Herbiconiux aconitum: one gene and its partner. The protein of the gene in region 1 interacts with the protein of each later gene in a pairwise test. Links are inferred from orthologs where the notes say so. Each region holds a gene or a part of one and is shown on either strand. Other genes may lie near its edges. The genes, in order: eno and rpe.

Region 1 (14,372 bases):
CTCAATGCTGCTCCTGCCGATCGGCCGCTCGGCCGGGCGACGGCTGCTCAGCTGGTCGCCGGCCACCTGGCTCGTTCTGGCGGTCGCCTCCTTCACCACCCTCGCCATGCTGTTCGTGCCCGCACTCGCCGCTGCCGCTGCCGACGGGCGCATCGTCGTGCTGCTCGTCGCCGCAGTGGCCTTCGCCGCGATCAGCGTCTCCGCCTGGGCCTGGACCCGCTTCGTGGCCGACGACTCCCCCTGAAAACCGACCTCCACCGTTGCGTCGTGTTACGCAGCCCCGACCCCCTGTTCCCGAACGCGTTTTAGGATCGAAGAGTGACCAACGCCCAGACCTCCCCCACCGGTGACGAATCGGCGCACGCCCACGGACGGCACGCGAGCAATCTGGTCACGCATCCGGCTGCCGACAGCGTGTCACCCGAAGAATTCAAAGCCGCTTTCCGCAACCACCCGGCAGGGGTCGCGGTCATCACGGCCGATGCCGGTGAGGGGCCGGTCGCGCTGACCGCCACCTCGGTGTTCTCGGTGAGCGTCGAGCCGCCGCTCCTGGTGTTCTCGATCTCCGACCTCTCTTCGAGCACGCCCACCATCCGCCGGGCCGACACGGTCGTGGTGCACCTCCTGGGCGCCGCCCAGCTCGACATCGCGAAGCTCGGCGCCACCAGCGGCATCGACCGCTTCGCCGACGGTTCGATCTGGGACAGGCTGCCCACGGGCGAGCCCTACTTCCCCGCCGCGCACGCGTGGATCCGCGGCCGCGTGGTCAACAAGATGGAGGCCGGCGGATCGACCGTGGTCGCTGTGCAGGCCCTGCAGACGAAGGCGCCACCCGCGGGCGACCCCTCTGCCGACGCGGCCGAAGCCGAGCCGCTGGTCTACCACAACCGCACCTGGCACCGCCTCGGCGAGCACTCCAAGATTCAGTAGACCTCGCCGCCTGCGCACCGACGGCTCGCTGTCTACCCCCACTACTGGGGCGGTTGAACTTAGTGCGATCAGGCGCAGACTGGGAAGGAACATCCTCCGGTTCCCTTGCTGGAGGCGACCACGAGTTCCGTCGCCGGGTTACCCGCCCTGCTGAAGCGGACTCGCGGAAGACACCCCGATTCCGACGGACAACGCAGCGCGCCCGTCGGGGAGAGTCCCACCCATGACGAATTCCACCGACATCCGATACGAGCGCATCGGGGCCGACTACTGGCTCGTGCTCGACCAGAGCGACTCCCGCCGCGAGCCCATCGGCTGGGTGCGTGAACGCCTCGTCTTCGAGGCCGGCCGCTACGGCCAGGTGCGCGCCGACCGGCTCTGGACCTCGCTCGAGGCCAGCCGGGTCTGGTTCGCCGAACTCACCCGTGGCGTGCACGAAGGCGCGGCAGGATCTCCTCTCCGTAGAGCCGGATGAATCGCTCCTGATCGGCGCCGGGCCCGTGGAAGACGAGGTGCCGGAAGCCGAGATCGAGGTAGGACTCGATGCGATCCACATGCTCGTCGGGGTCGGTCGACACGATCCAGCGCGCCGCCGTGCGTTCGATCGGAAGGGCGTCGGCGAGCCGCTGCATCTCGATCGGGTCTTCGACCGCCATCTTCTCCTCGGGGGTGAGGGCGAGCGGCGCCCAGTAACGGGTGTCTTGCAACGCACGCTCCCGGTCGTGGTCGAAGGAGACCTTCATCTCCATCAAGGTGTCGACGTCATCAGGTGACCGGTGGCCCTTCTCGATCCCCTCGGCGAGTGCCGGCAGCAGGGTGTCGGTGTAGAGTTCGCGGGCCTTGCCCGAGGTCGTGATGAACCCGGAGGCCATCCGCCCGGCGAGGCGGGTCGCGGCCGGCCCGGACGCGCCGATGTAGATCGGCACCGGCGTCTCCGGCTTGTCGTAGATCGTGGCGTTCTCCGTGCGGAAGAACTGACCCTCGTAGGTCACCCGGTCTTCGCTCCAGAGCGTCTCGATGATCGTGATCGCCTCTTTCAGACGCGCGAAACGCTCTTTCACCTCGGGCCACGGGATGCCCAGGGCTACCTCGTTGAGCGCCTCGCCACTCCCGACTCCGAGAATCACGCGCCCCGGGAACATCGCGCCGAGCGTGCCGAAAGCCTGCGCCACCACGGCGGGGTGGTAGCGGAACGAGGGGGTGAGCACGGAGGTGCCCATGAGGATGCGTTCGGTGCGGGCACCGAGCGCGCCGAGCCACGGCATCGCCGCGGGCGCGTGGCCGCCTTCGTGGTTCCACGGCTGGAAATGGTCGGAGACGAACACCGAGTCGAAACCGGCTTGCTCGGCCAGCACGGCATATTTCAGCAGCTCGGTCGGGCCGAACTGCTCGGCTGACGCCTTGTAGCCGAAGCGGAGGGGAATGGTCATGATCCGAGTCTATGACCGGTGACCGACACCGATCCGGCGGCGTTCAGGATGCGATGAGCGCGACCGCTTGAGCGAACGATTTCACCGTCGTCATCAGCTGGCTCACATCCGGTGCCAGCTCGTGCCCATCGTCGGAGATCACGATCACGCGCGCTTCGGCGATGCGGCAGACCCGGATCTTGTAGTTCACGGAGACCCGCTCGCCCTCGCGCTGCTCGATCACCACGACGTCGGGCGGAAACCCGGGATGCGTCAGCAGCTGGCCGAGCGAAACCGCTTCGATGCGCAACTCGACGCCCGGCACCGACGACAGAGCGGCAACCTTCGTGGCCAGCGCCGCAGGATCGGCGTCGATAAGGGCGACAGTCGTCATCCGGGATTGCGACATCTTCGTCTCCCCTGCACCGCGTCACCCTCGTGAGCATGCGCTCTCGGTTCCATGCTCCCACAACAGTACGGACCGCGGCACCGTTACGCGCCACGCTACGTCGATCGCGCGCATTCTGCATCACTTGCGGTGAGAACCCGTTTAAGTGATCATTCCTCAATGACATCAATGATCAAGCATGGGGTGCGCGCGAGCGCAGGAATGTTCGGGAACTTCCATCCGGAGGGCTGGCATCCTCGGCTGAGGGTGCCGTTGCGCGGGCCGGCTCCCGCCGGTGCCGAACTGGTGTGGACGGTCGGTCGACCCGACGGGGCGCCGTGGTTCGAGCATCGGGTTCCCGTGCCCGAACTCGACGCGGAGCAGACGACGGCGATCGATCTGCAGCGCTGGATGGACGGTGGCGATCTGCCCGAACCCGGGGTCGTCGCTTTCACGCTGCGGATCGTCTCCGAGCTCGACGGCGTCGATGACGTGCTTCACATCGGCGCGCTGACGGCGGTCTCGCTCGATGGCGAGCAGCGATATGCGATCGACAACGACTGGACCCTGGATCTCGCGCTGCTCTGCCTCGACGTCGTCGACGAATACGACGCTCCCCGGCTCACCGCCACGATGTTCCTCAAGGGTCATGTCGACACCTACCGGCTCGAAGCACACTGCTTCTACGAGGGTCGCCGGATCGCCGCGGCGTCGTTCGTCGACAATCGTCACTCCTTCACCGCCAACGACGGCACCGTGGTCGGGCAGGAGATCGCCGTCGTCTTCGACCGGGTGAGGGGCTGGAACAATCTCCGCGACTCCGCGTGGGGTGGAGATTGGCACCTGCTCGACGAGCACGACGGAGGCTATCAGGTGAAGCTCCTGCGGGATTCGGGGGTCGCGCGGGTGATCGACTTCGAGGTCGCCGACGGGCGGATGGTGGCCGTGGGTGCCATCGAAGACGACCCGGCGACCGGCCCCGTCCTGTTCGTCGACGCCGCCGTGCACGGATCGCTCGACGGACCGTGGCGCGCGGGCGGCGGCTCGGCGTTCTACGGGGATGCCGTGACAGCGGCCGACTGGTCGGGCATCGACGCGGTGTACGCCCGCCGGATCGAGCGTTCGGTCGCCCCGGCCCCGGAGTTCGACGACGAGACGGCCGGCGCCCTTCAGGCCTTCGTCGATCGGGCGGAGCGACTCCTCGCCACCTGGGAGGCCGATTTTCTCGAAAGGCGGCCGCCTTTCGACTACGGGCAGGTGCTCCAAGCCGAAGGTGCGCTGTCGGAGAGGACGGGATACGCCGAGCTCCGACACCGCGTGATGACCGTCCCGAGCGAGCATGCCGTCACGATCGACGGGGAGACCGTCACCGTGGAGCGCGTGCAGCAGCGGATCGACGCGATGTTCGCGGCAGCCGAGGCGCGCATCTCCGGTGCCGCTCAGGCCGAGGCCGACGCGCTGGCGCCCTATCGGGCGCTGCTGTGCGGCGACAAACTGGCCGTGTTCGAGGAGCACCCAGCCGACACTTTCCTCTACACCACGACCGACCGACGGGTGATCGAGACACCGGAGGAGCTCGCCGCCGCGGAGTACTGGTTCTTCGAGGGCCCACTCGATCTCCCGAGCACCGCGAGCGTCAACGGCGTGGCGATGAAAGTGACCGTGCAGGGCTGGCGGGTGCTCGGCTGGCGCTTCGACGCCTCGGGAAACATCGTCGACGAATTCGAGACGCAGGGTGCGGGGTCGAGCGCCCCGAAGTCGGCCTTCCAGCGCGCCCAGTAGATCGCCGCCCGGAGTCTCGCCTCGGGACTCGCTCGGAGAGGTCAGCGAGCCGCCGGCTGAGTGGACTCGTAGCGCAGCCGCGGGGTCGGGCGGAAGCGTCCGAGCAGAGCGCCGGCGGCAGCTGCGACGGCCGGGATCACGATGAAGCACACGATTCCGGTGAGCTGGAGTTCGCCGGCCGAGAAGACGTTGAGCAGCACTCCCACACCACTCAGCACGGCGGCGTCGAGAGCGACCATGATCGCGATCTGGTTCTCGCTCCGCAGGGCGATGGCGGTCGCGGCGATGCCGCCGGCCAGCACCACGAGCGAGAGCACGAGCGTCCAGATCCCCAACATGCGCTCATCGTAGCGCTCGCGTACCCCCAGAAAGATCCAGAGGCACGAGATCGCGATGTGGAAGTGATGCTCGAGTCACTCTTCCTCGGCGACGTCCGGGGGTGACCCGGGTGCCTGGCCCCGACTTCCTCGGTGGACGGCACCGACGAACACCTGGATGCCAGCGCCCAGCACGAGCAGGTTCATGACCATCTGCACCATGACGACGAGGCGCGCCATCTGACTCGCGGGAGAGATGTCCCCGAAACCGACTGTCGCGAAGACCGTGACAGTGAAGTACAACGCGTCGAGCCGTGTCAGAGCGCCCGAGGTGAAGTTCTCGACGTCGGCGCTCGACATGAGGAAGTACGACGCCGCGAACAGGAGAAGGTACAGCGGGGCGGTCACGGCGAGCGCTTGAATCGCCCGCACGCGCGGATGTACTGCCCGGGTGATCGCTCGCAACTGCCAGGTCGTGACACAGAGCAACGCGACGAGCGCGACCACGAGGCTGACGGGGATGGGGACGGCGTCGATGAGGGCGAACGGAACTGCGAAATACGCCGCGACCAGGACCGCCGTCGACACCACTGCGCGCAGGAGCCCCCGGAGGATCAGGCGCCGTCGCCGTGCCGACGAAAGTCTCGATGGGCCGGGCTCGGTCACGGTTCCGCCGTCGCTGGGCCGAGGATGACAGCCCAGGAGAGAACGGAGAAGGTGATGGTCTGGCTGAGAGAAGCGGCAGTGCCGATCACGCGCGCGTTGCGATGGCGACCCGACACCGTCTTGCCCCGCGTCGTACCGTATCTCCAGGTCGGCTTCTTCCAGAGCACCTGGTCCTCCTCTCCGGTCGAGTACTGGTCAGCTCGTGGACATCGCAGGCTCCTCCGGATCAGCTGCCGCGTACCCAGCAAGGCAAGCAGCGCGCCTGGGGGGAAACGTCACTCACATCGCATGAACACCGCCGAGGCGATCTCATCGCCATTGTGCGAAGGAGGTGATCGACGCAGGAGTCACGTGCTCTGGGTGATGCTGTTGCCGTCCATGCGGCGCACGCTTGCTCTATGACCACAGCTCAGGGCAAGCGAGGATTCGGATGGCCACTGCTCGTCATAGCAGCCGGGGCGCTCCTGGTCGGCTGCAGTTCGACGGGCTCAAACGAACCGACCACCCCAGCGTCCTCAAGCCCGTCCAGCCCCTCCCCGGACGCGGCCGCAGCGTGCTCGGACGCCGCCGAGCTCAAGTCGTCGGTCCAAAGCCTCACCGAGGTCGAGCCGCTTCAGGATGGGCTCAACGCATTGGAGGCTGCTTCAGCCGACACCAAAGCGGCTTTGGACACCGCCATTGCATCAGCGACAGCAGAGCTCCAGCCGGCGGTCGAGCAGGTCAAGACCGACTTCTCCGCCGTCCAGACCGCCATGAGCGGATTGACGACCGACACCCTCCAGGCGAAAGCACCCGAGATCGTCACGTCGCTCCGCGCGCTGAGCACGGCGCTGGGCTCCCTCGGCGCGACACTGTCTGAGGAGTGTCCCGAGTCATGACCTGAATCAGGGCAGGCCGCGTGCGGTCGCCCAGTTGCCCAGCGCCCGGTTCCGTCGTGCAGGTCGACGTGCGGGTGGGCATGTCGTGCTCCTCTGCGATCAGATCCGTTCGATCTCGGTGGGCCGCCAGCTCTTGTCGAAGAACGGCTGCAGGGGGTTGTAGAGGCGCAGGATGACGAAGAAGCCCTTGCCGGGAACCGTCTGCAACCAGTTGGATTCCTTACCGGCGGGCGCATCCGCGGCGAAGTAGATGTCGGTCGATCCGTTCTCGTTCTGCGCAACGGTGCCCAACTGGCTGCTGAGGTCGGGCTTGGGCTGGCCGGTCTTCAGCATCGACCGTGTCTGACGGTCATAGACCATGACGGACCAGAACCGGCTCTGAGGGATGTCCGGCGGCAGGGTCAGCTTGTACGCGCGCCCGCCGTCGAGGAATTCCTTGTCGCCGTCGCGCATCGTGAAGATGTACTGCGACCCGATCCCGGTCAGGCGCATGCACATCGCCGGGGTGACTCCGGTGTAGGGATAGAACCAGGCGATGCGGCCGTTAAGCTTCCGCGCGCCGTCACTAGGCACGGGGACAGCACCCTCGGGAGTGATCTCGGGTGGTGGCGCGAGGAAGTCGTATCCGGATGTGAAGAGCGGGTTCATCCATCCGGAACCGGGGTAGTACGCCCAGCCCTCCTCCTCGCGGGGCGAGATCGCGATGGTTCGAGCGGTGGCGTTTCCAACCACCACCGCCTCTTCCAGGATTTTGCGCATCCGCGCATCCGGCGCGAACTCCTTGCCCTTGGAGATGCCGATGGAGGCGAGGAGACCGAGCAGTTCGGGGTCGCCGGAGCCCACGGGCTGATCCTGTACGAGCTCGTTGATGAGCTCCCAGTAGCTGAAGTCGTTGGCGGGGATCGTGTTGAACGCGAGTCCCGACCCCTCCACGAATCGCGTCTCCGGAGCAGGCGCTGCCTGCCCGAGGGGTGCCTCGCCGCGCAGGAATGTGCCGACAGCGGTGCCGACGCCGCCTGGGGTGTAGGGGTGAACGCGCAGGCCGTCGCGCAGAACCTGCGCGGGTACGCTCGGGTCGTTGTCGATCAGGAAGGCGCGGAGGAAGAACAGCATGCGGCTGGTGCGCACCTGCGAGACGTGAAAGCCGCTGTCCGGCAACGAACCGTCGTAGTCCGGCCCGACGAAGAGGTAACTGCCACCGGCGGCCCGGTCCGGCCCGGGCAGTCCCATGTCGGTGATCCACCGGAACCACATGTCGTCGGCGGTGCCGAGAATCCCCGACGGCGCCGCGAGCGCCGGCACCTCGACCACCATGGGGCCCTTCGTCAGGTCGAGGACCCCGACGGCGTACACGGTGTCGCAGTTCGCTGTCAGGAAGAGCGACGACGAGTCCATGAGGTCGGAGAAGATGATGACCGAATTGTCTTCCACCCCGACGGAGTGGAGGCCGCGGCGGACTGCCGTCACCGACGCCCCAGGAAAGGCGTTGATGAACGCTTCGACGGCGCGCACGAAGTCGAGGTGGTCGTAGAGCAACTCCGCCGTCGCGGCGGTCGGCGCGCCATCGGTGAACTCGAGCCGGCCGATCCGGCTCTCGATGTGGTCGGGCGTCGACAGTGACGCGACCGTATCCGTTGAAACCGTCGATTGAATGGTCATCACGTTCTCCTCAGTTCGGAGAAACGGTAGGCCGCGTGGTCGAGGCGCACATCACACACAATGCGCGATGTTCAGGAGGGCCTCGACCGCCAGTACCCCCAGAGGGACTCGAACCCTCACTGTGACGATTTTAAGTCGTCTGCCTCTGCCAATTGGGCTATGGGGGCGGGTGCCTCATCGTATCGGTGCCCCGTCGAGGAACGGCGACGCCGCGCATCCGGAGCCCTGTTCGGACAGCGGATGCGCGGCGTGCGACGTGATCGTGCGGGCTATTCGCCGGCGGGCGCTGAGGCCTTCGAAGCGGCCTTCGCACGCGGACGGGAGACCTTCTCCTTCGGCGCATCCGGTGCCGAGTCGGTGGCGGCGACGCCGTTCACCTCGGCTGTCGCGGACGGCTCCGAGGAGTGCGAACCGGGCAATTGAGGATTCGCCGGAGCAGCCGGTGCGGCCGGCGCCGCGGTAGTCGAGGCCTCGACAGCCGGGGCTGCCGGACGCGGACGCGCCGCGAACTTCTCGAACTCGGCGCGCGGGTGCACGCGAGCCTCCAGCGACACGTTGTCGCGACCCAGGAAGAAGTTGTTCACCCAGCCCCAGATGACACGGAACTTGCGCTCCCACGACGGCATCGCCAGGCCGTGGTAGCCGCGGTGTGCGAACCAGGCCGGCAGACCCTTGATGGCCAGGTTGCCCGACTGGAACACACCGATGCCGATACCGAGACCGGCCACCGCACCCATGTTCTTGTGGAAGTAGTCCTTGACGCCTTCGCCACGCAGCTCGGCGACGATGTTCTTCGCGAGCAGCTTGCCCTGGCGCACCGCGTGCTGAGCGTTCGGCACGCAGAAGCCGCCGACGCCGCCGCCGGTGAGGTCGGGCACGGCACACACGTCGCCGGCACCCCAGGCGCCTTCGACGATGCCGTCGTCGCCCTCGACCCGCAGGTCGGCGCGCACGCGCAGCCGCCCGCGCTCTTCGAGCGGAAGACCGTACTGCTTGATGTCGGGAGTCGCCATGACCCCGGCCGTCCAGATGATGAGGTCGGACTCGAAGCTCTCGCCGGTGGACAGCTCGATCACGCCGCCCACAGCCGACTTGAGCTGGGTGTCGAGGTGGATCTGCGCCCCGCGCTCCGCCAGGTTCTTGATGACCCAGAGCGAGGTGGGAATGCTGACCTCGGGCATGATGCGGCCCATGGCCTCGATCAGGTGGAAGTGCGTGTCTTCGAAGTCGATCTCGGGGTAGGTCTCCACGAGGGCGCTCACGAACGAACGCAGCTCCGCGAACACCTCGATGCCCGCGAATCCGCCGCCGACGACCACCACGGTGAGCAGGCGATCCCGCTCGGGGCCGGCCGGCAGCTGAGCCGCCTTGTCGAAGTTCGTGAGGATGCGGTCGCGGATGGCGGTCGCTTCCTCGATCGTCTTGAGCCCGATGGCCTCGTCGGCCACCCCCGGGATCGGGAAGGTGCGCGAGACGGCACCGGCCGTGATCACGATGTGGTCGTAGCTCTCTTCCCACGCCTCACCGGCGGCGGGAACGATCGTCGCCGTCCTGGCGTCGTGATTCACCCCGGTGACCTTGCCCGCGACCACCCGCGTCTTCTTCAGGTGACGACGGATGCCGACCACCGCGTGGCGCGGCTCGATCGATCCGGCCGCGACCTCGGGAAGGAAGGGCTGGTACGTCATGTACGGCAGCGGGTCGACGACCGTGACCTCGGCCTCACCGGACCTCAGCCACTTCTCGAGTTTCCATGCGGTGTAGAACCCGGCGTATCCGCCGCCGACGATGAGGATCTTGGGCACAGTGAAACGATCTCCTAGGTAGGGGGGCCTTCATACAATCTACTACTTGCGAAGCAGCCCTCTGAAATGCGAGACCGCCCCGAGGGCGAACGTCGCCATCAGGATGAGGAACCCGAGCAGGAGCCCCAGCGGCACCGCCCAATGGATGAGAGTGTACACCTCGGGCCGATCAGCGGCCCGAGGCGGGGCACTCGTGCCCGTCTCCGCTCCGTTCGGGGCGGGCGGTGGCGGCGGAATGAGCAGCGAGTCGAGCGATCCGCCTCCCGACGCCGGGCGGTAGGTGGCGATCCAGGCCGCCAGGTCGCCGATCGGATTCGCCGAGACGGGGTCGACGGATGCCGTCACCGCGGCCTCCGCATCGACTAGACCGTAGCCGTAGATCGGCCCCGGCACGGGGTCGCCCTGGGGTTCGGCCGTGGCGATGATGCGGTTGATCACATTGTCGGCGGTGAGCTCGGGATAGGCCGACTTCACGAGGGCCGCGAGCCCGCTCACCAGAGGTGCTGCGCCGCTCGTGCCGTCCCACAGCACGTATCCTCCGCCCGGCACCACGCCGACGAGCTGCTCGCTCGGTGCCGCGACGGCGATGGTGATGCCCTGTGAGGAGGCGTCGAAGCTCGCCTCCCCCGCCTTGTCGACCCCCGCGACCGCGACGACCCCGGGGATGGTGGCGGGCGCACCCACCTCGGTGGTGCCGCTCCCCCGGTTGCCCGCCGCGGCCACCACCACGACGTCATGGTCGAAGGCGTAGGTGAACGCGTCGTCCCAACTCTGCGGCCAATCGAGGCTGTTGCGGGTGAGCGACATGTTGATCACGTCGGCACCGTGGTCGACCGCCCAGCGCACCGCGTGCGCGATCTGCTCGTCGGAGTCCACCGACCCGGCACCCAGGGCGACCGAGATCGACAGCAGCGACGCTTCGGGGGCGACGCCGATCACACCGTTCCCGGGGCCGGTTCCGCGGCCGGCGATGAGCGAGGCCACCATCGTGCCGTGTTCTGAACTCTCGCCCACCGGGGTCTGGCCGTTCGCCGAACCGATGCCCGAGACATCCGTTCCGTCGACGACGGCGCCCTGCAACTCGGCGACGCTGCCGTCGACCCCGGTGTCGATCACCGCGACCGTCGCTCCCGCCCCGCGCGTCGTGTTCCAGGCCGCGCTGAAGCCGTAGTCGCTCAGCCAGTACTCCATGTCGCGGATCGAGTCGGCGCGCGCCGACTGCACGGAGCCGATCGGCGCGATGCCCACGACGCACACCACAGCGAACGCGCCGACGAAGAGGAACGGCCGACCCCCTTGCATTCGGCGCCGTCGCATCAGGCGTCGATCAGGTAGTCGACGCACTCGCAGACCTCGGGCGACCAGTCGCCTCGCGCCAAGGCGAGGTCGCCGATCGGGTTGACGCCGGGGCCGGCAGCGAGAGCGTGCGCGGCGAGGGCATGCAGGCATTTCACCCGGGTGGGCATGCCACCGGCGGAGATGCCCGCGATCTCCACCACATCGCCGAACGACGCACGATCGGCCAGATACGCCTGGTGAGCGGCGTGATAGGCGCCCGACAGCTCCTCGTCGACGAGTGCATCCTGCAGCTCGACCATGACGTGCTCGGCCTCGAGGTCGCTCATCGCGGCGGTGGCCGCCGGGTGCGACAGGTAGTAGAGCGTCGGGAACGGTGTGCCGTCTGCCAGGCGCGGCGCGGTGGCCACGACGGTCGGGTTGCCGCACACGCAGCGCGCCGCGATGCCCAGCACGTTACGCACCGGCCGCCCGAGCTGAGCGGATGCGACAGCGAGGTCGTGCTCGCTGGCCGGCTCGAAGGGCGGGGTGGTCATTGCACGGTTCCGTTCGACTGGAGTTCTTCGGGTGTCTGGGTGGAGAGCCCGGCGGTCATGCCGGAGGCGAACAGCGACGACAGCCAGTCGACGTTCGTGGTGCTGATGGAGTCGCTCACCGGCGCATCCGTCGATCCGGCGCTCGGCACGTCGTCGATGATGAGAAAACTGGTCTCGCCCGGCATCACGTAGTAGAGGCGGTCGCGGGCTTCGGCCTTGATGTAGGCCGGGTCGCTCCAGCGGGCGATCTGCGAGGTCAGATCATTGTTCTGCTCCGACTTCGCGTCGACCTCGGCCTGCAGCGCGGCGAGCTCCTGCCGCTGCTCGATGTAGAGCCGAAGGCCCGGCGCGACGATGATGACGAACATCACGATCACCACGAACATGAGCACCGTGAATCCGGAGAACCGGATGCTCCGCAGCCAGTTACCGGGCGGCGGAGCTCCCCCCGCCGCGGAGTTCTGCGGCAGCGCCACCGGCACCCGAACGGGCCGGGCCTTCGATGTGCGCTGCCGCATGAGAACTACCTTCGATCGACTCCGAGGCGAGGAATGCCTAGGCCGAGAAACGAGGGAACGCGCCGCGACCGGCGTAGACCGCCGCCTCGGCGAGCTCTTCTTCGATCCTCAGGAGCTGATTGTACTTCGCGACGCGCTCGCTTCGGGCAGGCGCACCGGTCTTGATCTGACCCGCATCCGTGGCGACGGCGAGGTCGGCGATCGTGGTGTCCTCGGTCTCGCCGGAGCGGTGCGAGAGGATCGCTGTCATGCCGGAGCGCTGGGCGAGCGAGACGGCGTCGAGCGTCTCGGTGAGCGTGCCGATCTGGTTGACCTTCACCAGGATCGAGTTGCCGGTGCCGCGGGCGATGCCGGTAGCCAGACGGGCGGGGTTGGTGACGAACAGGTCGTCGCCCACCAGCTGCACCTTCGAGCCGATCTCGGAGGTGAGGTGTGCCCAGCCGTCCCAGTCGTCTTCGTTCAGCGGGTCTTCGATCGAGACCAGCGGGTAGTTCGCCACGAGGTCGGCGAAGTACGCCGACATCTCCTGCGACGAGCGCTGCTGTCCTTCGAAGGTGTAGGCACCGTTGTCGTAGAACTCCGAGGCCGCGACGTCGAGCGCGAGCGCGATGTCTTTGCCCGGAGTGAAGCCGGCCTGCTGGATGGCTTCGAGGATGAAGTCGAGCGCCTCGCGGTTGTTCGGGAGCTCGGGAGCGAAGCCGCCCTCGTCGCCGAGGCCGGTCGAGAGGCCCTTGGACTTCAGGAGCGACTTGAGCGAGTGGTAGGTCTCGACACCCCAGCGGAGCGCCTCGGAGAAGGTCTCGGCGCCGAGCGGCACGGCCATGAACTCCTGGATGTCGACACCGGTGTCGGCGTGCGCGCCACCGTTGACGATGTTCATCAGCGGCACGGGCAGGGTGTGGGCGTTGGGGCCGCCGACGTAGCGGAACAGCGGCAGGTCGGCCGAGTCGGCCGCGGCGCGGGCGACGGCCAGCGACACGCCGAGGATGGCGTTCGCGCCGAGACGCTTCTTGTTCTCGGTGCCGTCGAGCGCGATCATCGCGGCGTCGACGAGGCGCTGGTCGGCGGCGTCGAAGCCCTCGAGCGCCGGGCCGATCTCGTCGATGACGGCGTCGACGGCCTTCTCCACGCCCTTGCCGAGGTAGCGGCCCTTGTCGCCGTCGCGCAGCTCGTACGCCTCGAAGGCGCCGGTGGAGGCGCCGGACGGAACAGCGGCGCGCGAGACGACGCCGTCTTCGAGAAGCACCTCGACCTCGATGGTCGGGTTACCCCGGGAGTCAAGAATTTCACGAGCGCCAACGGCTTCGATGAGTGCCACGGGTGGTTTCTCCTCAGGTTTTCGAACACATTCGTTCAGGCAAGATGGGAGCGCTGACCGTGCGCCCGCCGCTGGCTAGTCTAACGATTCGCGGGCGAGGGCCTGCATGGTCATGACGGCGTCGAACAACCATCGGGTGAACTCTGCGTCGTCGTCCGCGTCGAGCGGACGGTGCAGCGCGCAGTCGACAGCGGACATCACGAGGGTGACCGCGAGCTGCGCGCGCTCGGGCGTGGTGCGCTCTTCGGTCAGCGCGATCACCTGCAGCCGCAGCTCCGACGCGAGCTTGATCACGTCGGGGGCGAGCTCCGGACGGCGTGCGAGCAGCTCGCGCAGGGCCGCGCGATCCACCCCGTCGCGCGCCGTGGAGTCCATGATGTCGCCGACGAGGGTGCAGAGATCGCGAACCAGCCCCTTCTCTCCCGCGCCGCGCAGGAACGTCTCGCGTTGCGCATCCGTCACCACGAATGCCGACAATCCCACGATGGCCGAGACCTTCGACGGGAAGTAGTTGAAGAAGGTGCGGCTCGAGACACCGGCCTCCGAGCAGATCGCGTCGACGGATGCCTGCCCGGCGCCGCTCTCGGCCACGAGGCGGAGGGCCGCCTCGTGGATGGCGGTGCGCGTCTCCACTTTCTTGCGTTCGCGCAGAGATGGTCGTTCCCGCGTGCTCATCGTCGCGTCGGTGGTGCGCGTCGTCATCGTCGCTCGATGCCGTCGTTGAAGGCGCCCAGCAAGCGCACGAACTGCTCGAGATCGTTCTCGCTCCAGTCGTCGAGGATGTCGGCGTAGGCCGCCTGCACGTCTCGGCGGATGCTCCCCATCCGTTCGACCGTCTCGGCCGTCGGCGCGTAGAGACTGGCCCGCCGG
Region 2 (14,373 bases), 540 kb from region 1 along the record:
GCGCATTCAGCGGCAAAGACCCGTCGAAGGTCGACCGCTCGGCCGCCTACGCGATGCGCTGGGTGGCGAAGAACGCCGTGGCCGCCGGGCTCGCCTCGCGGCTCGAAGTGCAGATCGCCTACGCCATCGGCAAGGCGGCACCGGTCGGGTTCTACGTCGAGAGCTTCGGCACCGGCGTCGTCTCCGACGAGGTGATCACCGACGCGTTGCGCAGTGTCTTCGACCTGCGGCCGGCCGCGATCATCGAGGACCTCGACCTTCTGCGACCGATCTACGCCCGCACCGCGACCTACGGCCACTTCGGTCGCGAGCTGCCGGAGTTCACCTGGGAGCGCCTCGATCGGGTCGAGGAGATCCGCGCCGCCGCAGGCCTGTAACCGTGGCCGGCGAGGGCGCGCCGGGCGAACAGGTCCCGGACGGCACGGCTCGGGTGGCGCGGGTCATGCTCGAGTCGCCTTTGCCTCAGCTCGACCGGTTGTTCGACTACCTCGTGCCCGCCCCGCTGGCGACCGACGCGCGCCCCGGCGTGCGGGTCAAGGTGCCGTTGCGTTCGGCCGGGCGCACCGCACGCGGATACATCGTCGAGCTCTCCGATCTCGCTGCGCGGGGTGACTACGGCGGGTCGCTGAGCGAGATCGACGAGATCGTCTCGCCGTTGCCCGTGCTCGCCCCCGAGGTGTGGGCCCTCGCGCGAAGGCTCGCCGATCGCGCTGCCGGGAGCGCCTGCGACATCGTGCGGCTGGCGATCCCCCCGCGCTTCGTGCGGGTGGAGAAGGCGTTCATCGCGCGGCAGGGCGGAGTGTCGGCGGCGGCGGGTGTGGCCGGTGGTGCGGACTCGGCCGGGGGTGCGGACTCAGCCGGTGGTGCGGCATCCGTCGACCCCGTCGCATCCGTCGTTCCCGGCTCTCTGGTCGGTTTCGACCTCACGGGGTACTCGGCGTCGGACGCCGCCCATCTTGCCGCGCCGGGCGCTCGAGCCGCGATCGACGCCCTGGCCACGGTGGTGCCGGTGCAGACCGCCGACGGCATCGACCACACGGTCGGGCACTGGGCGCTGACCGTGGCGGAACTCGCCGCCGCTGTCTTCCGCGGCGGGGAGTCGGTGATCGTGGCGGTGCCCGACTACCGCGACCAGATCTCGCTCGAGCAGGCGTTGTCGCACCTCGGCGTGGGCAACGCGGTGGTACCGCTCGACGCCCGCCAGGCCCGCAACGACCGCTACGCGCACTTCCTCACCGCGCTGGATGGCGCACCGCACATCGTGGTGGGCAACCGCTCGAGCATCTACGCACCGGTGTCGCGGCTCGGCCTCGTCGTGATCTGGGACGAGGGGGATTCGCTGCAGAGCGAGCCCCACGCACCCTATGTACACGTGCGCGACGCGGCCCTCGTGCGCCAGGAGCAGTCCGGCTGCCGACTCGTCTTCGTCGCGCATTCGCGCAGCACCGAGGTGGAGCGTCTGGTCGAGCTCGGCTTCCTGCACCAGGTCTTCCCGGCGCCCCGTTACCTTCCGCGCGTCGTTCCGACGGCGGAGCAGGACGACGCGGATGCCCCGCAGAACGCCGCGCGCATCCCCTCCGCCGCGTGGCAGGTGGCGCGCAAGGGCCTGGAGTCGGGTCCCGTTCTCGTGCAGGTGGCGCGGCCCGGGTACGCGCCGGTGCTGGCCTGCCAGACCTGCAACGCCCCGGCGGCCTGCACGGTGTGCGGCGGGCCGCTGCACGTCGGGCGCGCCGGGCAACGACCGTCGTGCACCCTCTGCGGGGCGATCGCGGCCAACTGGACCTGCTCGCACTGCCAGGGCACCACCTACCGCTTCGCCTCGATCGGGGCCGGGCGCACGGCCGACGAACTGGGCCGTGCCTTCCCGGGTGTGCGGGTGATCGTCTCCGACGGCGAGCGCACCGTGCTCACGGTCGACGCCCGCCCCGCTCTCGTCGTGGCGACCCGCGGGGCCGAGCCCATCGCATCCGGTGGCTATCGAGCGGTGCTGCTGCTCGACGGTCCGCGGATGCTCGCCCGCGAGTCGCTGCGGGTGGCGGAAGACTGCCTGCGCTGGTGGTCGAATGCGATCGCGCTGTCGGCTCCCCGTGCGACGACCGTTCTCGTCGGCGTGGGCGGGGAGCTCGCGAAGGCGCTCGTGACCTGGCAGCAGGAGTCGGTGGCCGGGTCGGAGCTCGCCGACCGTCGGCGACTCCGCTTTCCCCCTGCGGTGCGGATCGCGACCATCACGGGGGCGGCCGACACGGTCGCCACCGCGCTGGCAGACCTCCGGGCGCTCATCAGCGACGAAGAATGGGCGAAGATGGACACACTGGGTCCGGTGCCCGCCGATGACGGGAGTGTGCGCGCGATCGTGCGCTTCGACTATTCGGTCGGGGGTGCCGTCGCCCGGCACCTGCGTGCCCTCGTCGTGAAGAACGCGACGAGCAGACGGGCGAAGGCCGGGCGTGGCCCCGGCTACCGGCCCCCACCCACGCTGCGCGTGCGGTTCGACGATTCGGAGATCATGGAATGAGAGTCGTGTTCGCGGGAACCCCCGCCGTCGCGGTGCCCAGCCTGCAGACGCTGGTGGCCCGTCACGAGGTCGTGGGGGTGGTCACCCGGCTCGACGCCCCGATCGGGCGCAAACGCGTGCTCACGCCCTCTCCGGTGGCTGTGGCGGCCGCGGAGGCGGGCATCCCGGTGATCAAGGCGAACCGGCTCGACGACGACGTGACGGCGCAGATCGCAGCGCTCGACGCGGAGCTCGGCGTGATCGTGGCCTACGGCGGTCTCGTGCGCGAGCCGCTGCTGAGCACACCGCGTCTCGGCTGGATCAACCTGCACTTCTCGCTCCTTCCGCGCTGGCGGGGCGCGGCGCCGGTGCAGTGGACCGTGATCTCGGGTGACGCCGAATCCGGCGCCACCGTGTTCCAGCTGCGGCCGGGCCTCGACGACGGTCCGATCTGGTCTCTCGCGTCGACCCCGGTCGGCCCGCATGAGACGTCGGGGAACCTGCTGTCGCGACTCTCGACCTCGGGCGCGGAGCAGCTCGTCGACACCGTCGACGGGATCGCCTCCGGGCGTCTTTCCGCTCACGAACAGGAGGGGACGGTGACCTTGGCGCCGAAACTCACCATCGACGATGCACGGCTCGATTTCACGGCGGGGCTCGACGAGGTCTACGCCCGGCTGCGCGGCGTCACGCCCGAGCCCGGCGCGTTCACCGAGATCGACGGTGTGCGCGTGAAAGTGCTGGATGCCTCGCCCGCTCGTGATCGCCCGCGCCTCGACCCGGGGGTCGTGGTCGCCGAGGGGCGGCACGTCTACGTCGGAACCGCGGGGAGCCCGCTCGAACTCCTGACCGTGCATCCCGCCGGCAAGAAGCCGATGGCGGCCGCCGACTGGTGGCGGGGCTCCGGTGCGGAGCGGATGGTGGCGCGATGAGCGGCACCGGGCGCGACTCCGGGCGAGGTTCCGGCCGCGGCTCGGGCCGGAGCGGACCGGGGGCCGGGGGGCCGCAGCGACGCAAGCCCGCCACCCCCTCGCCGAAGCCGGGCCCCGTGCAGCCGGCGCGCCGCATCGCGCTGGAGGTGATCACGGCGGTTCGTGCTGACGACGCCTACGCCAACCTGCTGCTGCCCTCGAAGATCGCCGCGGCCCGTCTCGACACGGCCGACGCCGGCCTCGCGACCGAACTCACCTACGGCACCCTCCGGCTCCGCGGCTACTACGACCGGGTGATCGAGCTCGCCTCCGGCCGCCCGATCGACGAGATCGACGGTGCAGTGCGCGACGTGCTCGAACTCGGCTGCCACCAGATCCTCTCGATGCGCGTCGCGCAGCACGCCGCCGTGAACGAATCCGTCGAACTCGCCCGGCAGGTCGCATCCCGCTCGGCGACCGGCTTCGTGAACGGCGTGCTGCGGGGCATCACCCGCACCCCCGCCAGTGAATGGCTCGAACGGGCGATGGATGCGGCGACCGACGACGACCGGCTCGCCGTGGCCGCCTCGCATCCGGCCTGGGTCATCCGGGCGTTCCGTCGTGCCCTGACAGCCGACGGTGTTCCCGCGGCCGAGCTGCCCTTCCAGCTCGACGAGTTGCTCGAGGCCGACAACACGCCCGCCCGCCTCAGCCTCACGGCTCTGCCCGGTCTTCTCGAACGGGAAGCGGTCGGGCACGGCACGGAGCCGTCGCCGCTGTCGCCGATCGGCCTGCTCGCGCCGACGGGAGATCCCGCCGCCATCCCCGCCGTGCACGAGGGCACGGCCCGGGTGCAAGATGAGGGATCGCAACTGGCGGCCCTCGCGCTCACCCGCTCCCGACCGATCGCTGCGGGGGAGCGGTGGCTCGACCTCTGCGCCGGCCCGGGCGGCAAGACCGCGGTTCTCGCGGCGGAAGCGCGGCTCGGTGGTGCGACGGTGATCGCGAACGAGCCGATCGCGGCTCGAGCCGGCCTGGTGCGTCGCGCGGTCGCGGCGATTCCGGATGCGCCGGAGGTCTGGGAGCGCGACGGCACCACCATCGGCACCGACGACCCCGAGTCATTCGATCGCATCCTCGTCGATGCGCCGTGCACCGGTCTCGGCGCTCTACGCCGCCGGCCCGAGGCACGGTGGCGCAAGACCCCCGGCGACGTCGCTGCGCTGGTCATCCTGCAGCAGGATCTGATCGACTCCGCCGTCCGAGCGCTCAAGCCCGGCGGCCTGCTGGCCTACGTCACCTGCTCGCCGCATGTCGGCGAGACCCGAGGCCAGGTGCAGGGTGCCCTGCGCCGTTGGAACGGGGTTCTCGAGCAGGTCGACGCCCAAGAGGTGCTGCGATCGGTGACGGAGGGTGCGGTCGTGCTGGGCGCTCCGGATGCGGCGGTGCAGCTCTGGCCGCATCGCAACAACACCGATGCGATGTTCGTGGCGTTGTTCCGCAAGCTCTGACTTCTCCACCACAATACGGGCGGCCCGAAGCGCCCTCCACAGATCGCGGCTGGTCGCGTTCTTCGACGCGTCTTCCCGAGATCGTGGAGACATGACCACCAAGATCATTCCGGCCCAGATCGCCGCCCAGATGCCCCACCGCTCCGACTTCGACATCGTGGAGTTGGTGAGTTCCCTCGTGGGCGAAGCCATCCGCCGTCAGTGCTGGCTGATGTTTCTCGACGAGGAGCATCGTCCGCTGCCTCTGATCGTGCCGTATGCGGATTTCGACCTCGATCCACCCGACGACGAGATCGCGAAGTACGGCGCGCTGGCCTGCGGCATGGCGCGCACGACGGGCGCGGCGAGCATCCTGCTCACCTGGGAGCGGCCGGGAGGGTCTGAACTCGACGACGCCGAACGCAGCCTGCTCTCGGCGGTCTCGGGGGCGATCGCCGTCGGCGGTGTGCCGGTGCGGGCGCGCCTCCTCAGCTTCTCCGACGGGGTGCGACTTCTGCCTGAGGAATCGTCATGAGCGTGATATCGTCGGTTTCGGCGAAGGGAGCCATCACCACCGACATCATCATCTCCGACCTGCCCGACGACGTGATCGCGGCGCTCGATGCCATAGCCGAGCGCGTGGCGATGACGCGAGAAGACTTCATCACCGCCGTGCTGTGGCGCGAAGCCCGCAAACCGCTACTCACCGAGGCGGAATACGAAGAAGCACGCGAGGCATTCGCGCGGTTGGCCTGGATGCTTGGCGATGCTCACCAAGCGAGTCCCTGATGGGTGTCCACTGGCTGATCGACACTTCAGCGCTCAGCCGACTCTCCAGCAGCCTCGACGACCGGACATGGGTCGATCGAATCAAACGTGGACTGGTGGGCGTCTGCACCGTGTCCCGCCTCGAGATGGGTTTCACTGCCCGGTCGGCATCGGACTGGGAGCGAATCACGTCGACATTCCCGGTGACGGGTCTCGTACTCGAGCTGTCGACGCCGGCGATTGAGGTGCGAGCTGTGGAGATCCAGAGGTTGCTGGCCGAGCGCGGACATCATCGCGCGGCGTCTGTGGTCGACGTTCTCACCGCGGCTACCGCGGAGATCTGTCGGCTCACCGTGCTGCACGTCGACAAGGACTTCGAGCTGATCGCCGACGTGACCGGGCAGCCGGTCGAGCGGCTGGCTGTCGGCAACGGTGTCGACGGTCAGACCCCGCGGGCGAGCGGGCGGTAGGGTCGGATCGTGGTAGTGCGCATCAACCCCAGCATCCTGGCCGCCGACTTCGCGAACCTCGAAACCGAGCTCGGCCGCATCTCCAACGCCGACCTGGCGCACGTCGACGTGATGGACAACCACTTCGTGCCGAACCTCACCATCGGCCTCCCGGTGGTGGAGCGGCTGCAGCAGGTGTCCCCGATCCCGCTCGACCTGCACCTGATGATCGACGATCCGGGTCGCTGGGCACCGCTCTACGCGGAGACGGGCGCCTACTCCGTCACCTTCCACGCCGAAGCCACGACCGATCCGGTCGCCGTCGCCCGTAGCCTCCGTGAACGAGGAGCCCGTGCAGGCATCGCCATCAAGCCCGGCACCGAGGTCGAGCCCTACCTCGAACTGCTGCCCGAGTTCGACCTGGTGCTCATCATGACCGTGGAGCCCGGGTTCGGCGGGCAGTCGTTCATGGCGGGCACCATGCCCAAGCTCGGCCGTCTCGCCGAGGCGGTGAAGACCTCCGGGCTCGACATCTGGATCGAGGTCGACGGCGGCATCAACGACGACACGATCGCGGTCGCGGCCGACGCGGGCGCCAACACCTTCGTGGCCGGCTCGAGCGTCTTCGGCGCCGAGAGCGCAGCCGCCCAGGTCGATCACCTGCGTTCGCTCGCGGCCCGGCACACCCACTGACACCGGTACCCTTGACAGGTGAAGACTTTCGACGAGCTGTTCCTCGAACTCTCCGCCAAGGCGGTCGAGCGCCCCGAGGGCTCACGCACCGTTCGTGAACTCGACGGTGGCGTGCACACGATCGGCAAGAAGATCGTCGAAGAGGCCGCCGAGGTGTGGATGGCTGCCGAGTACGAGTCGGCGGAGAACGCGGCCGAGGAGATCTCGCAGCTGCTCTACCACCTGCAGGTGATGATGCTGGCGAAGGGTCTGACCCCGGCCGACATCTACCGACATCTGTGAACCGAGCAGTAGACGATCCCGATACCTTCTCTTCTCTCTGAAAGACCTTCCATGCTCAAGATCGCGGTGCCCAACAAGGGTTCCCTGTCCGAAACCGCCGCCCAGATGCTCGCCGAGGCCGGCTACGTGGGTCGGCGCGACCCGCGGGAACTGGTCGTGCTCGACCCCCGCAACGACGTCGAGTTCTTCTACCTGCGCCCGCGCGACATCGCCACCTACGTCGGCTCCGGCGCACTCGACGTCGGCATCACCGGCCGCGACCTGCTGCTCGACTCCGAGTCGACGGCCACCGAGACGGCTGCGCTGAACTTCGGCGAGTCGACCTTCCGCTTCGCTCGCCCCGTCGGCACCGCGATCGAACTGGCCGATCTGCACGGCGCCCGTGTCGCCACCAGCTACCCCGGCCTGGTCGGCGCGTTCCTCGCCGGACACGGCATCACCGCAACCCTCATCCGACTCGACGGCGCGGTCGAATCCGCCGTGCGCCTCGGGGTCGCGGATGCGGTCGCCGACGTCGTCTCCACCGGTTCCACCTTGCGCACCGCCGGTCTCGAGATCTTCGGCCCGGTCATCCTGGAGTCCACCGCCGTGCTGATCAGCTCGGGAACCGAGCACCCTGGCGCCGCCACCCTGCTGCGCCGCCTGCAGGGCGTGCTGGTGGCCCGCCAGTACGTGCTGATGGATTACGACGTGCCCGTCGTCAACCTCGACGAAGCCGTCGCGCTGACCCCGGGCATCGAGTCGCCCACCATTTCGCCCCTGCACGACCCCGAGTGGGTCGCGGTGCGCTCGATGGTGCCGCGTTTCGACACCAACCACGTGATGGACGAGCTCTACGCCGTCGGCGCGCGGGCCATCCTCGTCAGCCCGATCCACGCCGCGAGAATCTGATGTCGCTCGCGGTACGCGTCATCCCGTGTCTCGACGTGGCGGGCGGCCGCGTGGTGAAGGGTGTGAACTTCGAGAACCTGCGCGACGCGGGCGATCCGGTGGAGCTCGCCGCCCTCTACTCCGCGCAGGGCGCCGACGAACTCACCTTCCTCGACGTGACCGCCACGGTCGATGCCCGCGAGACGATGTATGACGTGGTGCGCCAGACCGCCGAACAGGTGTTCATCCCACTCACGGTCGGCGGGGGAGTGCGTTCCACCGACGACGTGGCCCGACTCCTCGCCCACGGCGCCGACAAGGTGGGCGTGAACAGCGCCGCCATCGCACGCCCTCACCTGCTCGACGAGATCGCCGACCGCTTCGGCGCCCAGGTGCTCGTGCTCTCGCTCGACGTGAAGCGCACCGAGCCCAGCGACTTCGTGCCTTCGGGCTTCGTGGTCACGACGCACGGCGGCCGTCGCGAGACCGAGTTGGATGCGCTCGCCTGGGCGCGCCAGGCCATCGAACGCGGCACCGGCGAACTGCTGGTCAACTCGATCGACGCCGACGGCACGAAAGACGGCTTCGACCTCGAACTCATGAGCCTCATGCGCGAACTGAGCTCGGTGCCGGTGATCGCCTCGGGCGGCGCAGGTAAGGTGGAGCACTTCGGCCAGGCTGTGGCGGCCGGCGCCGACGCGGTGCTCGCGGCATCCGTGTTCCACCTGCGCGAGATGACAGTGGGCGACGTGAAAGACGAACTGAGAAAAGAAGGGGTGGTCGTGCGATGAACGACGTGGATGCCGTGCTCGAGCGGGCGACGTTCGATTCCGCCGGGCTGCTGCCGGCGATCATCCAGCAATGGGACACCAAGGAGGTGCTCATGCTCGGATACATGAACGCCGAAGCCCTCCGCCGCACGCTCACCGAGGGGCGGGTGACATTCTGGTCGCGCTCCCGCCAGGAGTTCTGGCGCAAGGGCGACACCTCCGGCAACGTGCAGTACGTGAAGAGCGCCGCCTTCGACTGCGACGACGACACACTCCTCGTGCAGGTCGACCAGATCGGCGCTGCCTGCCACACGGGGGCCCGCCGTTGCTTCGATGTCGACCCGTTGGAGCCGGTCGTGGGGCAGCCGGTCGTGGGTTCGCCCACGACCTGAAATACTCGTAAGACCATGACTTCCACCTCACAGAACTCGACCACGCGTGCCGAGTTCGGGCAGCTGCATGCGAGTCACCGGGTCATCCCGGTGATCCGCGAATTGTTCGCCGACGGGGAGACACCGGTAGGCATCTACCGCAAACTCGCCGACGGCCGCCCGGGCACCTTCCTGCTCGAATCCGCGGAGCAGGGCGGCATCTGGTCGAGGTTCTCGTTCATCGGCGTCTCGAGCTTCGGCGTGCTCACCGAGAACGACGACCACGCGGTCTGGCTCGATCTCGGCCTGCCCGAGGAGCGCGCCTTCCCGGCCGGCCTCCCCGCCGGCCCGTTGGAGGCGCTCAGTGCGCTCTACGAGCTGTGGAAGACGCCGGCCGTGGCGACGCATCCGCCCCTCACCGGCGGACTCGTGGGCTTCATCGGCTGGGAGTCGGTGCGCCAGATCGAGCGTCTGCCGAACCGGCCACCGGCCGACTACCGGATGCCGAGCCAGGGTCTCTCGTTCGTCTCCGAGATCGTCGTCGTCGACCACAGCAACGGCACGCTGCAACTGCTGGTGAACGTGCTGACCGACGACGGCACGGATGCCGACACGCTCTGGACAGCCGCTCAGGCGCGCCTCGACGAGCTGCAGAATGCGCTCGCCCAGCCGGCCGAGGCGTGGCTCGCGACGGTCGATTTCGCCAGCACCGCCGATCCTCGCCACCGCACCGAGCGCGATGACTTCCTCGCCGCCGTCGAGGTGGCGAAGGAGCACATCCGTGAGGGCGACATCTTCCAGGTCGTGGTCTCGCAACGCTTCGAGCTCGACGTGGTGGCGCATCCGCTCGACGTCTACCGGGCGCTGCGCACGCTCAACCCGAGCCCGTACATGTACCTGCTGAGCCTCGTCGACACCGACGGAACGCCGTACGAGATCGTCGGATCGAGCCCCGAGGCTCTCGTGAAGGTGGAGCGCGGGCGGGCGCACACGCATCCGATCGCCGGTTCGAAGCCGCGTGGCGCCACCCCGCAAGAGGATCTCGATCTGGAGCACGAGCTGCTCGGCGACCAGAAAGAGAAGGCGGAGCACCTGATGCTCGTCGATCTCGCGCGCAACGACCTGCTGAAGGTGTGCGAGGCCGATTCGGTCGAGGTCACCGAGTTCATGCGGGTGGAGCGGTTCAGCCACATCATGCACATCGTGTCGTCGGTCGAGGGGCAGATGCGCGACGGAATCGACGCGATCGACGTCTTTCGGGCGACCTTCCCTGCCGGCACGCTGTCGGGCGCGCCGAAGCCGCGTGCCCTCGAGATCATCGACGCCCTGGAGCCCGCCCAACGCGGTCTCTACGGGGGAGTCGTGGGCTACTTCGGCTTCGGCGGCGACGCCGACCTCGCCATCGCGATCCGCACGGCGACCATCCGTGACGGCGTGGCGCACGTGCAGGCGGGCGGCGGTCTGGTGGCCGACTCCGACCCGGCGAGCGAGTTCCAGGAGTCGCAGAACAAGGCCGCGGCGCCCCTGCGAGCGGTGGCGGTGGCGAACGCGATGACGAGAGTGCGCTGATGAGCACGGATGCGCCGGGCGCGACCTCAGGCGACACCGGTGCTGCAGGCGCCTCGGGCGGCACCGACCCGGCTCGCGCCGACACCGTCCGCTCCGGGCGGCGTCTCAAGGCCCTCGCCATTCTGGCCGTGCTCGGTCTGAGCGCCCTCACCTTCCTGGCCTGGTCGCAATCCTGGGGCACCCTCACCATCGTGGCCGGCACCACCAGTGCGGCGACGCTCGACGTTCCGGGCTCCGTGGCTGCGCCTGCGCTCTCGGCTCTCGCCCTCGCCGGGATCGCCTTGGCCGGTGCCCTCGCGATCGCGGGCCCGATCATCCGGATCGTGCTCGGAGCGCTCGAGGTGCTGCTCGGCGCGAGCGTGCTCGCCTCGGCTGTCGGCGCAGTGACCGATCCGGTCGCCGCCGGCGCCTCGGTCGTCACGACCAGCACCGGCGTGGCGGGCACGCAGTCGGTGCGCGATCTCGTGACCGTGAGCACCACCACCCCCTGGGCGGCGGTGACCGTGGCGCTCGGCGCCCTGATGATCGTCGCGGGCGTGTTCGTGATCGTCACCGTGCGGCGATGGCCGCAGGCGAGCCGCAAATACCAGGCCGTCGCCTTCGAGGGCGCCGACGGGCAGCGCAGCGCCGATCCGGCCGACTTCTTCGACGACGAGCCGGTCGACTCCACGGAGACGAGGGCGGATGCGCCGTCTGCTCCGCCCACCTCGACGAGGCCTCCCGCGACGACGGCCCGGGATGCGGCGGTCGACGATTGGGACAACCTGACGCACGGCACCGACCCGACCCGCTGAACCCGACACGGGGGCAAGACCCCGGTAGACTTTCCTCGTACCTCCACCCGTGAGACAGGAAGCGATCGATGAGCTCTGACGTTGAAGAACTAGGCGAAGGCCACTCTCCCGCCGCATGGACGGCCGTCATCGTGGCACTCGTGGGAATCGCGATCGGCACCGTCGCCTTCGTTCTCGACGTGCAGTGGCTCGTCTGGGCCGCCGCCGGGCTCACGCTCGTCGGCTTCATCCTGGGCTGGGCGCTCGCCCGCGCGGGTTACGGCGTCAACGGGTCGCGCACTCAGCACAAGGAGCACTGACTCCGTGCTCGCCGATCTCGTAGCCGGAGCGCTCGAGGATGCGGCGGATCGGCAGGCCACGCGCGGCTTCGACGTGGTCGAGGCTGCGGCAGCCGCGGCTCCGCCCGCTCTCGATGCCCTCACCTTCCTCGCGCCCGCCGAGCGGGTGAAGATCATCGCCGAGGTGAAGCGCGCGAGTCCCTCGCGCGGCGCCCTCGCCACCATCGCCGACCCGGCCGAACTGGCCGCGCGTTACGCGGCCGGAGGGGCCGGCGCCATCAGCGTGCTGACCGAACAGCGCAAGTTCAAAGGCTCTCTCGCCGACCTGGAGGCGGTGCGCGCTGCCGTCGACATCCCGGTGCTCCGCAAAGACTTCATCGCCACCGAGTACCAGGTGCTCGAAGCGCGGGCCGCGGGCGCCGACCTGGTGCTCCTGATCGTCGCGGCGCTCGACCAGCCCACGCTCACGCACCTGCATGAGTTCGCGGTCTCGCTGGGCATGACGCCGTTGGTGGAGACCCACGACGCCGTCGAGGTGTCACGTGCCGTCGATCTCGGTGCCCGCCTCGTGGGCGTCAACGCCCGCAATCTCAGCACCTTCGAGCTCGACACCGATCTGTTCGGTCGCCTGGTCGACCGCATCCCCGCCGGCACGATCAAGGTGGCCGAATCCGCCGTCTCGACCGTCGCCGATGTTGCCCACTACCGTTCGTCGGGTGCCGACGTGGTGCTGGTCGGCGAAGCCCTCGTCACGGGCGACGACCCGGTGGCGACATTGAAGGAGTTCCTCTCCGTATGACCGATCTCACCCCCTCCCTCCGCGCCGAGGCGGGCCCGTTCTTCGGCGAGTTCGGCGGCCGGTTCATGCCGGAGTCGCTGATCGCCGCGCTCGACGAGCTCGCCGACGCCTACCAGCTCGCGAAGCTCGATCCGGCCTTCCACGAGGAGCTCGCCGCTCTCGGCCGCACCTACACCGGTCGTCCGTCGATCCTCACCGAGGTGCCGCGGTTCGCCCGCCATGCCGGCGGCGCCCGCGTCATCCTGAAGCGCGAAGACCTCAACCACACCGGCTCGCACAAGATCAACAACGTGCTCGGTCAGGCCCTCATCGCGCGCCGCATCGGTAAGTCGCGCCTGATCGCCGAGACCGGTGCCGGGCAGCACGGCGTCGCCACCGCGACCGCCGCCGCCTTGTTCGGCATGGAGTGCGTCGTCTACATGGGCGAGGTCGACACGGAGCGCCAGGCATTGAACGTGGCCCGGATGCGTCTGCTCGGCGCCGAGGTCATCCCCGTCACGAGCGGCACGCGCACCCTCAAAGACGCCCTGAACGAGGCATTCCGCGACTGGGTGGCGAACGTGGAGAACACCCACTACCTGCTCGGCACGGTGGCCGGCCCGCACCCGTTCCCCGTGATGGTGCGCGACTTCGTCAAGGTCATCGGCGAGGAGGCGCGCCAACAGATGCTCGACCTCACCGGCGCGCTTCCGGATGCGGTGACCGCGTGCGTGGGCGGCGGCTCGAACGCGATCGGAATCTTCCACGCCTTCCTCGACGACACCTCGGTGGGGCTCTACGGCTACGAGGCCGCCGGTCTCGGTGCCGACACCGACAAGCACGCGGCCACCATCACGAAGGGCCGCCCCGGCGTGCTGCACGGCTCGCGCAGCTATATGCTGCAGGATGCCGACGGCCAGACCCTCGACTCGCACTCGATCTCCGCGGGCCTCGACTACCCGGGCGTCGGCCCCGAGCACGCCTGGCTCGCCTCGATCGGCCGCGCGAACTACCGCCCGATCACCGACGAGGCGGCGATGCAGGCCTTCCGCCTGATGTGCAGCACGGAAGGCATCATCCCGGCCATCGAATCGGCGCACGCCCTGGCCGGCACGATCGATCTCGGTCGTGAGCTCGGCCCCGACGCCACGATCCTGGTGTCGTTGAGCGGCCGCGGCGACAAAGACGTGGAGACCGCGGGCCGGTACTTCGATGTGCTCGACGAGCAGGGGAACGCGAAGGTATGAGCGACACGATGCACGAGGCGGCCGCCCCCGCGACCCGCGAATCGCCCGTCGCCCGTACCATCGCGGCCGCCAACGCCGAGCGCGCCGGCGCCTTGGTGGGCTACCTGCCGGTGGGTTTCCCGTCACTCGACGCGAGTGTCGACGCCGCAGTCGCCTTGGTGGAGAACGGCGTCGACGTGCTCGAACTCGGCTTGCCCTACTCCGATCCGGTGATGGACGGCCCGGTCATCCAGGCCGCGACCCTCGCGTCGCTGCAGGGCGGCTTCCACCTCACGGATGCCTTCACCGCGGTGGAGCGCATCCGCTCCCGCGTCGACGCACCCGTCTTGCTGATGACCTATTGGAACCCGGTGCTGCAGTACGGCGTCGACCGCTTCGCCGACGACCTCGTGTCAGCCGGTGGGGCGGGGCTCATCACGCCCGACCTCACGGTCGACTCCGGCGCCGACTGGCTCGCCACGAGCGACCGCACGGGTCTTGACCGAGTGTTCCTCGCCGCACCCACCTCCACCGACGCGCGTCTGCGTCTCGCCATCGAGAACAGTCGAGGCTTCGTCTACACCGTCTCCACCATGGGCATCACGGGCGCCCGAGCCGACCTCGACGCGG

What was found.
Region 2: the proteins of eno (region 1) and rpe interact in binary tests that used the Escherichia coli proteins (3 or more experiments, as listed by UniProt). The link is inferred for Herbiconiux aconitum from one-to-one orthologs.

What each region holds. Positions count from the first base shown.
Region 1 is NZ_JANLCM010000002.1:239,891-254,262, reverse strand. The notes cover bases 11,363-14,327. They hold eno (phosphopyruvate hydratase), read right to left. Parts: upstream 13,503-14,327; coding sequence 12,222-13,502; downstream 11,363-12,221. Other genes in these bases: N1027_RS12670 (MarR family winged helix-turn-helix transcriptional regulator), read right to left, coding at 14,201-14,327; N1027_RS12675 (TetR/AcrR family transcriptional regulator), read right to left, coding at 13,578-14,204; N1027_RS12685 (FtsB family cell division protein), read right to left, coding at 11,663-12,184; N1027_RS12690 (DUF501 domain-containing protein), read right to left, coding at 11,363-11,666. In the rest of the region: N1027_RS12760 (Ig-like domain-containing protein), read left to right, coding at 1-244; N1027_RS12755 (flavin reductase family protein), read left to right, coding at 388-930; N1027_RS12750 (hypothetical protein), read left to right, coding at 1,154-1,405; fgd (glucose-6-phosphate dehydrogenase (coenzyme-F420)), read right to left, coding at 1,350-2,360; N1027_RS12740 (hypothetical protein), read right to left, coding at 2,404-2,733; N1027_RS12735 (hypothetical protein), read left to right, coding at 2,908-4,509; N1027_RS12730 (hypothetical protein), read right to left, coding at 4,551-4,847; N1027_RS20150 (potassium channel family protein), read right to left, coding at 4,923-5,492; N1027_RS12720 (hypothetical protein), read right to left, coding at 5,489-5,659; N1027_RS12715 (hypothetical protein), read left to right, coding at 5,891-6,370; N1027_RS12710 (DUF1254 domain-containing protein), read right to left, coding at 6,470-8,029; N1027_RS12700 (NAD(P)/FAD-dependent oxidoreductase), read right to left, coding at 8,299-9,834; N1027_RS12695 (S8 family serine peptidase), read right to left, coding at 9,877-11,151; more of N1027_RS12690, read right to left, coding at 11,151-11,362; more of N1027_RS12670, read right to left, coding at 14,328-14,372. UniProt on the Escherichia coli protein: Catalyzes the reversible conversion of 2-phosphoglycerate (2-PG) into phosphoenolpyruvate (PEP). It is essential for the degradation of carbohydrates via glycolysis.
Region 2 is NZ_JANLCM010000002.1:778,465-792,837, reverse strand. What follows is about bases 5,008-7,973. They hold rpe (ribulose-phosphate 3-epimerase), read left to right. Parts: upstream 5,008-6,142; coding sequence 6,143-6,805; downstream 6,806-7,973. Other genes in these bases: hisG (ATP phosphoribosyltransferase), read left to right, coding at 7,139-7,973; N1027_RS15225 (phosphoribosyl-ATP diphosphatase), read left to right, coding at 6,824-7,087; N1027_RS15235 (PIN domain-containing protein), read left to right, coding at 5,867-6,133; N1027_RS15240 (hypothetical protein), read left to right, coding at 5,427-5,684; N1027_RS15245 (hypothetical protein), read left to right, coding at 5,008-5,430. Also shown: metK (methionine adenosyltransferase), read left to right, coding at 1-377; N1027_RS15260 (primosomal protein N' family DNA-binding protein), read left to right, coding at 443-2,515; fmt (methionyl-tRNA formyltransferase), read left to right, coding at 2,512-3,426; N1027_RS15250 (RsmB/NOP family class I SAM-dependent RNA methyltransferase), read left to right, coding at 3,423-4,916; more of hisG, read left to right, coding at 7,974-7,978; imidazole glycerol phosphate synthase subunit HisF, read left to right, coding at 7,978-8,748; hisI (phosphoribosyl-AMP cyclohydrolase), read left to right, coding at 8,745-9,119; N1027_RS15205 (anthranilate synthase component I), read left to right, coding at 9,135-10,667; N1027_RS15200 (Trp biosynthesis-associated membrane protein), read left to right, coding at 10,667-11,461; N1027_RS15195 (HGxxPAAW family protein), read left to right, coding at 11,530-11,760; indole-3-glycerol phosphate synthase TrpC, read left to right, coding at 11,765-12,538; trpB (tryptophan synthase subunit beta), read left to right, coding at 12,535-13,764; trpA (tryptophan synthase subunit alpha), read left to right, coding at 13,761-14,373. UniProt on the Escherichia coli protein: Catalyzes the reversible epimerization of D-ribulose 5-phosphate to D-xylulose 5-phosphate.